2 regions of the Streptomyces sp. NPDC048825 genome follow, and region 1 is predicted to be linked to the other one. Evidence: riboswitches for the same ligand, from Rfam matches in the RefSeq annotation. Region 1 holds a riboswitch; the other holds the start of a gene.
What was found. Region 1 has a riboswitch for cyclic di-AMP ahead of ACGFNK_RS37910 (M23 family metallopeptidase). Riboswitches for the same ligand answer to the same signal wherever they lie in the genome.
Positions count from the first base shown of each region.

Region 2: it holds a riboswitch for cyclic di-AMP, as region 1 does, so the genes downstream of both, ACGFNK_RS15360 (transglycosylase family protein) here and ACGFNK_RS37910 (M23 family metallopeptidase) in region 1, are expected to answer to the same signal.

Region 1 is NZ_JBICUR010000021.1:115,289-119,407, reverse strand. It holds gene ACGFNK_RS37925 (GNAT family N-acetyltransferase) at 1-332, opposite strand, end outside; gene ACGFNK_RS37920 (HPr family phosphocarrier protein) at 504-785, shown strand; gene ACGFNK_RS37915 (GntR family transcriptional regulator) at 1,008-1,703, opposite strand; gene ACGFNK_RS37910 (M23 family metallopeptidase) at 1,926-2,714, opposite strand; cyclic di-AMP (ydaO/yuaA leader) riboswitch at 2,728-2,885, opposite strand; gene ACGFNK_RS37905 (M16 family metallopeptidase) at 3,100-4,119, opposite strand, start outside.
Region 2 is NZ_JBICUR010000005.1:294,452-298,570, forward strand. It holds gene ACGFNK_RS15350 (cytochrome P450) at 1-1,067, shown strand, start outside; gene ACGFNK_RS15355 (transglycosylase family protein) at 1,304-2,269, shown strand; cyclic di-AMP (ydaO/yuaA leader) riboswitch at 2,475-2,643, shown strand; gene ACGFNK_RS15360 (transglycosylase family protein) at 2,648-3,343, shown strand; gene eno (phosphopyruvate hydratase) at 3,612-4,119, shown strand, end outside.

The sequences.
Region 1 (4,119 bases):
TCGTCGGCAGGAGCAGAGGCGGACAGGCCCTCGGCGTTGATGCGGTCGTAGCGTACGGTGGCGATGAACTCGCCGCCGACCGTGGCCGCGAGTCCCACCCGGTCCACAAAGTCGTGGTGCGTGAAGCGGTGGACATCCTTTGCGGACAGGCGCGGGTACGGCGCGAAGAAGCGGTAGTACTTCGACTCGTCGGACACCTGCTCGTAGAAGCTGACCAGGCGGTCGGCGTCGTCGGCCGTGATCGGCCGGATGCGCGCGGTGCCGCCGTCGCGCAGCACGACGTCGGCCTCCCAGTGGGCGGGATACTCGTGCCGGTCCGACGAGGTCTGCATGGGCCCCAGAGTACGGCTCGTGTCCGACAATGGCGCGAGGCAGTCCGGGGGCCCGACTCGGGCCCCCGCACGGGCTCCTGGCCTCCGACGGGCTCGACCCCCGCTCGAGGGCGCTTCGCGGTATGGAATAGTGGTCTAGACAACCTGAGAACACCTGAAGGGCAGCATCACATGGCTGAGCGCCGCGTCAACGTCGGCTGGGCCGAGGGCCTCCACGCCCGCCCCGCCTCCATCTTCGTCCGCGCGGCCACGGCCGCCGGCGTCCCCGTGACGATCGCCAAGGCGGACGGCAACCCCGTCAACGCCGCTTCCATGCTCGCCGTGCTCGGTCTGGGCGCCAAGGGCGGCGAGGAGATCGTCCTGGCCTCCGACGCCGAGGGCGCGGACGCCGCGCTCGACCGCCTGGCCAAGCTGGTCGCGGAGGGGCTTGAGGAGCTGCCGGAAACTGTGTGAGCACCCCTTTGCGCCTCAACCGGCGCCGCTCTCGCGGACCTGGTTGCGCGCCGTCGGGGTTCCTCAATTGATGGTCGCTGTGGTCGTCGCATCAAAAACGCCGTCCCGCACACGCACCAAAAGGGCTCGCCCAAAATACCGGGCGGGCCCTTTGCAATTCCACATCGCGGGCAGCAAAAATAATCCCCCGCGAATTACTCCCCTTTGTATACGGCGCCACTGTTAATGCCGCACGCTCGCCGTGTTTACGGGGTGTTGCGAACTCCTCACACGCTCCACGCGATCACCGCGCTCGGGAAAGCGCAGCCGGTGTGCGGCCGTCGCCCGCTCGGTGTGCAGGGCCGTGATGGCCCGGGCCCGCTCGCTGTCGCCGCGCGCGACGGCGTCCACGATGCCGCCGTGCTCCGACCAGGACTCGGCGGGATGGGCCGGCGCCTCGACCGAGTACATCCAGGCGATCTTGTGCCGCAGCTGGGTGAGCATCGAGGTCAGCGCGGGGCTGCCGGACGCCTGCGCGAGCGTCTCGTGGAACCAGCCGCCCAACGAGCGCAGATCCTCGCCCTGGCCCCTCCTGGCCCGCTCCTGCCCCAGCCTGACGAGGCCTCGCAGCACCTTGAGGTGCGCCTCTGTCCGCCGCTGCGCAGCGCGCGCGGCGCCCAGCGGCTCCAGGAGCATGCGCATCTCCAGGAGGTCGCCGGCCTCCTGCTCGGTGGGTTCCGCGACGCACGCGCCCGCGTGGCGGCGGGTGACGACGAAGCCCTCCGCTTCCAGCGTGCGCAGTGCCTCCCGCACGGGGACCCGCGAGACGCCGTAGCGACGCGCGAGCAGTTCCTCGGTGAGCCGGCTGCCGCGTTCGTAGACACCCGCGACGATGTCGTCACGGATCGCCGTGCATACCGAGTGCGCGGGAATACGCATGACCGGACCTCCGCCTTAATCCCCGCGAAACGCGGTCGATTGACGCTCGTCCGGTGACTCTATTGCAGAGAACCGGAAATTCCGATGGCGGGCCGGAATCCATGGAGTTTTTTTGGACACATAGTCGCGCAGAACAGGCAGTCGTCCCGTCGGCATGCACGAAAGCCCCGGCTCGGTGAGCCGGGGCCTTCGGGAGAGGTGCGCGGTGAAGCTTCCGAGCCGTCAGACGTTCACGCCGTGCGACCGGAGGTAGGCGAGGGGGTCCATGTCCGAGCCGTACTCCTGGGACGTACGCGCCTCGAAGTGGAGGTGTGCTCCGGTGACGTTGCCGGTCGCCCCGGAGAGGCCTATCTGCTGGCCCGGGGTGACGCTCTGACCGACGGAGACGGAGAGGGACGACATGTGGGCGTACTGCGTGTACGTGCCGTCGTTCATCTTGATGACGACCTGGTTGCCGTACGAGCCCTCGAAGCCGGCCTCTACGACGGTACCGGCGCCCACGGCGCGGACGGTGGTGCCGCTGGCGGCGTGGAAGTCGATGCCGGTGTGGCTGCCGGAGGACCAGACGGAGCCGCCGGCCTTGTAGCCGGTGGAGACGTACGAGTCGCTGATCGGCGAGACGAAGGAGTTGAGCAGGCGCTTGCGCTCGGCCTCGCGGGCGGCGCGCTCCTTGGCCTCGCGCTCCGCCTTGGCCTTCGCCTCGGCCCGGGCCTTCTGCTCGGCGGCCAGCTTCTTGGCGGCCTCCTCGGCCGCTTCGCGGGCGGCGGCCTCCTCGGCGGCCTGCCGCTGGGCGTGGGCCTGGGCGTCGATCTGGTCGGCGACCGAGTCGCCCATGGTGACGGCCTGGGTCAGCCCTGTCTGCTTGACCGAGGACGGGCCGGCGAACGCCGGGGCGGCCAGGGTGCCGATGACACCGGTGGTGGCGAGCGTCGCGACGCCCACGGTCCTCGAGGACGTGCGCTTCGTACGGCTCGGGCGACGGTGCTTCCCGGTGGCGCGGGTGAACGCCATGAAGTGGCTGGTCCTTTCCTTCCTTCTCGCCTACCGGGTTAGCTGACGGGTTCGGAGCAGGAAGGTCTCCTACGGGCTCCCTCCAGGAGGGCGCCCGATTCACCCCAGGGACTGCGGTGGGTCCCCGGCTCCCCTGGCTCGCGCCGTACGGGGACTCGGCGATGACTGTCCGGTGCCGCGGATGCGGCGCACTGCCTGACGAACAGCCGGACTGACGCTAAGCGGGCCATCTCTCAAACAACAAACGGATGACGGTTTTTGTAGCGCACGCCACAGCGCAGACACACAACCTCCATATCAACTCCCAACCAATCCAATCAATTTGGACAAAGAAGGACCCTGGAGGCTCATAAGCCTCCAGGGTCCCCGGGGATGTGCGGCGGCTCTACTCGGCCGGGACCACGCTCACTTCACCGATTCCGAGGGCCTTGACGGGCTCCTCGATCTGGGCGGCGTCCCCGACGAGGACGGTCACCAGACGGTCCACCGGGAAGGCGCTCACGGCGGCCGCGGTGGCCTCCACGGTGCCCGTCGCGGCGAGTTGGCGGTACAGCGTCGCCTGGAAGTCGTCCGGCAGGTGCTGCTCGACCTGGTCGGCGAGCGTGCCGGCGACGGCGGCCGCGGTCTCGTACTTGAGCGGCGCCACGCCCACCAGGTTCTGTACGGCGATGTCGCGCTCGGCGTCCGTCAGGCCCTCGGCCGCGAGCGTACGCAGCACCTTCCAGAGGTCGTCGAGCGCCGGGCCGGTGTTCGGCGTGTCCACCGAGCCACTGATGGCGAGCATCGCGGCGCCCGTGCCGTCCGGAGCGGAGCGCAGCACCTGTCCGAACGCCCGCACACCGTAGGTGTAGCCCTTTTCCTCGCGCAGGACGCGGTCAAGACGCGAGGTGAGGGTGCCGCCGAGGCAGTACGTGCCGAGCACCTGGGCGGGCCACACACGGTCGTGCCGGTCGGCGCCGACGCGGCCGATGAGCAGCTGTGTCTGGACGGCTCCGGGACGGTCGACGATGACCACGCGGCCCGTGTCGTCGGCGGTCACCGGAGGCACGGGACGCGCCTCGGCCGGCGAGCCGGTCCAGGCGCCGAGCGTCTCACCGAGCAGCGCGTCGAGGCCGACACCGGTGAGGTCGCCGACGACGACCGCGGTGGTGGTGGCGGGGCGTACATGCTTCTCGTAGAAGGCGCGCACAGCCGCCGAGTCGATGCTCGCGACCGTCTCCTCGGTGCCCTGGCGCGGGCGCGACATGCGCGAGGTCGCCGGGAAGAGCTCCTTGGAGAGCTCCTTGGCGGCGCGGCGGGCCGGGTTGGCGGTCTCGTGCGGAATCTCGTCGAGCCGGTTGCGGACGAGGCGTTCGACCTCGCTGTCCTCGAAGGCGGGCGCCCTGAGGGCGTCGGCGAGCAGGCC
Region 2 (4,119 bases), on a different contig from region 1:
AGACAGGTATCCCCGGTGAGCGCAAAGCCGAGTTGATGACTCATCTGCTCAATATCGATCCGCCGGATCACACACGGCTCCGGCGGCTCGTGGCCAAGGCGTTCACCCCGCGCCGTGTGGCCGAATTCGCGTCGCGCGTCCAGGAGTTGGCCGACCAGCTCATCGATCAGTTCGCGGACAGGGGCAGCGCCGATCTCATTCACGAGTTCGCCTTCCCGCTCCCCATCTACGCGATCTGCGATCTGCTCGGCGTCCCCCGCGAGGACCAGGACGACTTCCGGGACTGGGCGGGGATGATGATCCGGCACGGGGGAGGACCGCGCGGCGGCGTTGCCCGGTCCGTGAAGAAGATGCGTGGCTATCTCGCCGAGCTCATCCACCGCAAGCGTGCAGCGCTCCCGGACGAAGCCACCCCCGGCGAAGACCTCATCTCCGGACTCATCCGCGCCTCCGACCACGGCGAGCACCTCACCGAGAACGAGGCCGCCGCCATGGCCTTCATCCTCCTGTTCGCCGGTTTCGAGACCACGGTCAATTTGGTGGGCAACGGGGTGTATGCGCTGCTCACGCACCCCGAGCAGCGGTATCGATTGCAGAAGTCCCTGGCAGCCGGAAAAACGGACCTCCTCGAAACCGGCGTCGAGGAGCTGCTCCGGTACGACGGCCCCGTGGAGCTGGCCACCTGGCGGTTCGCGACGGAGGCGGTCACCATCGGCGGGCAGCACATCGCGGTCGGCGACCCCGTACTCGTCGTACTCGCCGCCGCCGACCGTGACCCCGAGCGGTTCGACGACCCCGACACCCTCGACCTCGGCAGACGCGACAACCAGCACCTCGGTTATGGGCACGGCATCCACTACTGCCTAGGCGCACCCCTCGCCCGGCTGGAGGGCCGGACCGCACTCGCGACGCTCCTCACCCGCCTCCCCGATCTGCAACTGGCAGCGGATTCAGCGGATTTGCGGTGGCGTGGGGGACTCATCATGCGCGGCCTGCGGACGTTGCCCGTCAGCTTCACCCCCACTTCGCCCGGTCTCAGCGCCGGCGAAGCCCGGACTCAAAACTGACGAACCCCCAGCTCAAAGCTGACGTACCCTCAGGTCCGTGATCTTCACGTGATCTGCGCTACATCTACTGGTGACAAGTGATCGGGTCCCACTAGGTTCACGCGAAAGCGGACCTCATCAGTCTCATTGGTCACACCCATGTCACACACTGTCGCGTGAAAGGCAACCGCATGCTCTCCGGGAACGGTCGACACCGTCGCCCTCGTCAGGCGCCGGCTCTCTTTGTGGCGGCAGGGGTGACCGGATCGGCCATCGCGATCCCCCTCCTCGCGGCGAGCAGCGCGAGTGCCGCCAGTGGTGCGACCTGGGACGCGGTCGCGGAGTGCGAGAGCGGCGGCCGGTGGAGCGCCAACTCCGGCAACGGGGAGTACGGCGGCCTCCAGATTGCCCAGGGGGAGTGGGAGCAGTACGGCGGTCTCGACTACGCGATGAGGGCTGACCTGGCCAGTCGCTCGCAGCAGATAGCCGTCGCCGAGAAGATCCTTGCGGACAAGGGTACGAGCCCCTGGGCGACCTGTGGACTGGTCGCGGGCCTGACACAGAACTCCGACTCGGCCGACGTTGATACGGGCCTGGCGCAGGACTCGCCCACGCCGACCTCCACTCCGCCCACCGAGGCGGACTCCGGATCGGGCTCCGATTCGGGGCGGACGTCAAGTGACGACTTCCTAAAGGATGATTCGTCCGACAGTTCCGACTCATCCGATACATCCGCTGATTCGGGATCGTCCGGTAGGTCCGGGTCGTCCACCGCCACCTCGCGGGATTCCGGCGGCGACTCCACCGCCGAATCACCGGACCTCGACAGCTCGCCCAGTCCGCCCACAGGCGCGACGAATGAGGGCGACTCGGGCAACTCCGGCCAGAACGCCGACTCTTCGACCGGAGAGAGTGAGAGCACAAACACAGAGGAGGGCGCCGGCCGTCATCGCGGCGGCAGCGCCGAAGAGGACGCCGATGCCTCCCGTGCGGACGACTCCACCGGCCGGCATGCCTCTCGCGCGGACCGCGCCTCACGCGATGCGGCGGACGCTGCGGACGGCTCGTACACCGTCCGTTCCGGAGACAGCCTCTCGGCAATCGCCGACTCCCTTGACCTCCAAGGCGGATGGCCCGAGTTGTACTCCGCGAACAAGCACACTGTCGGCGCCGATCCGGACCTCATCCTCCCCGGTCAGCGCCTTGAACTCGGCGCAGACTGAGTGGTGTGCAAGGTGCCGAACCAGGCCAAAAGTGGCGGCAGTTCGTGCCGGATGTCCGGTTTGGTGAAAGTGAGACATGGATCTCAAAGGCCCTGATCGTCTTTGAAATTCGGCGGATCGCATGTTTACGGTCGTGACCGCTCGCCACAGCGGGCCCCGACGGACGTCACGCCGAATCCTGCCAACGGCCGTACGGGAACAGTCGTCGCGTAAAGCGCCGTAGGCAGGAGCGGGGGACCCAAGGTAAGTGCCGGGCCCGGTCGTCGAGACCGGGTGCGGCTTGGGGTGAAGTCGTGCGGAGCGATCCGCACGGCCGGGCAACTCACCAGGCCCGAACCCGACAGCTCACCTCGTAGGCGTCGGTGAGGGGATCTCTTCATGCTGCTTTCCGGCAAGGGCAAGCACCGTCGCCCGTCCAAGGCCACCCGCATAGCCACGCTCGCCGGTGTCACCGGTGCCGCCATCGCCGCCCCGCTGATGGTGTCGGGTACGGCCTCCGCCGCCACCGCCTCCGAGTGGGACGCCGTCGCGCAGTGCGAGTCGGGCGGCAACTGGTCCATCAACACGGGCAACGGCTACTACGGCGGCCTGCAGTTCTCCGCCTCCACCTGGGCCGGCTACGGCGGCACGAAGTACGCCGCCACCGCCGACCAGGCCAGCAAGGCCCAGCAGATCGAGATCGCCGAGAAGGTCCTCGCGGGCCAGGGCAAGGGTGCCTGGCCGGTCTGCGGCAAGGGTCTGTCGAGCGCCGCGTACACCGGCGGCGGCTCCTCGGGCTCCGGTGCCGCGCAGGAGAACACCCAGCAGTCCCAGCAGCAGAGCGCCCCGGCCCAGGAGGAGCGCGCCTCCCGCTCCGCGGACCGCCCGGCTGCCAAGAAGACCGTCACCACCCCGACCGGCAAGAAGGTCAAGAAGGGTGACGGCGAGTACAAGGTCGTCAAGGGTGACACCCTCAGCGAGATCGCCACGGAGAACGACGTCAAGGGCGGCTGGCAGAAGCTGTTCAAGCTGAACGACGACATCGTCGACAACGCGGACGTCATCTATCCGGGCCAGCAGCTGCACCTCAGCTGAACTGAGCCCCGGCTCAGCTGAAGCCCGGCCCCCAGAGCGGCTGAAGCCGAGCCCCCAGCGGTCCCGCCCCGGTGCGTCTTCCCCCGTACGCACCGGGGCGGGACTTTTTGTTCCGTTCGGAAACATTTTGCTTTCGGTTAGGTCCATGAGAGGGGCGGACGGCTGGCCGATCGCCCGGAGCCGGTTAGGCTCGTCATCGCGGAGCCGCCGCGGCTTCGCGCTGTGCGGGCCCAGCGGCCCGCGTAACCGCGTCACATCCCAGAAGGAGATGCTCGTGCCGTCCATCGACGTCGTCGTAGCCCGGGAAATCCTGGACTCCCGAGGCAATCCCACGGTCGAGGTCGAGGTCGGCCTCGACGACGGCAGCACGGGTCGTGCCGCCGTTCCGTCCGGCGCCTCCACGGGCGCCTTCGAGGCTGTCGAACTCCGCGACGGAGACGCCAACCGCTACCTCGGCAAGGGTGTCGAGAAGGCCGTCCTCGCCGTCATCGAGCAGCTCGGCCCGGAGCTCGTCGGTTACGACGCCACCGAGCAGCGGCTGATCGACCAGGCCATGATCGACCTGGACGCCACCGACAACAAGGGCTCGCTCGGCGCCAACGCCATCCTCGGCGTCTCCCTCGCCGTCGCGCACGCCGCCTCCGAGGCCAGCGACCTCCCGCTGTTCCGTTACCTGGGCGGGCCGAACGCGCACCTGCTGCCCGTACCGATGATGAACATCCTGAACGGCGGCTCGCACGCCGACTCGAACGTGGACATCCAGGAGTTCATGATCG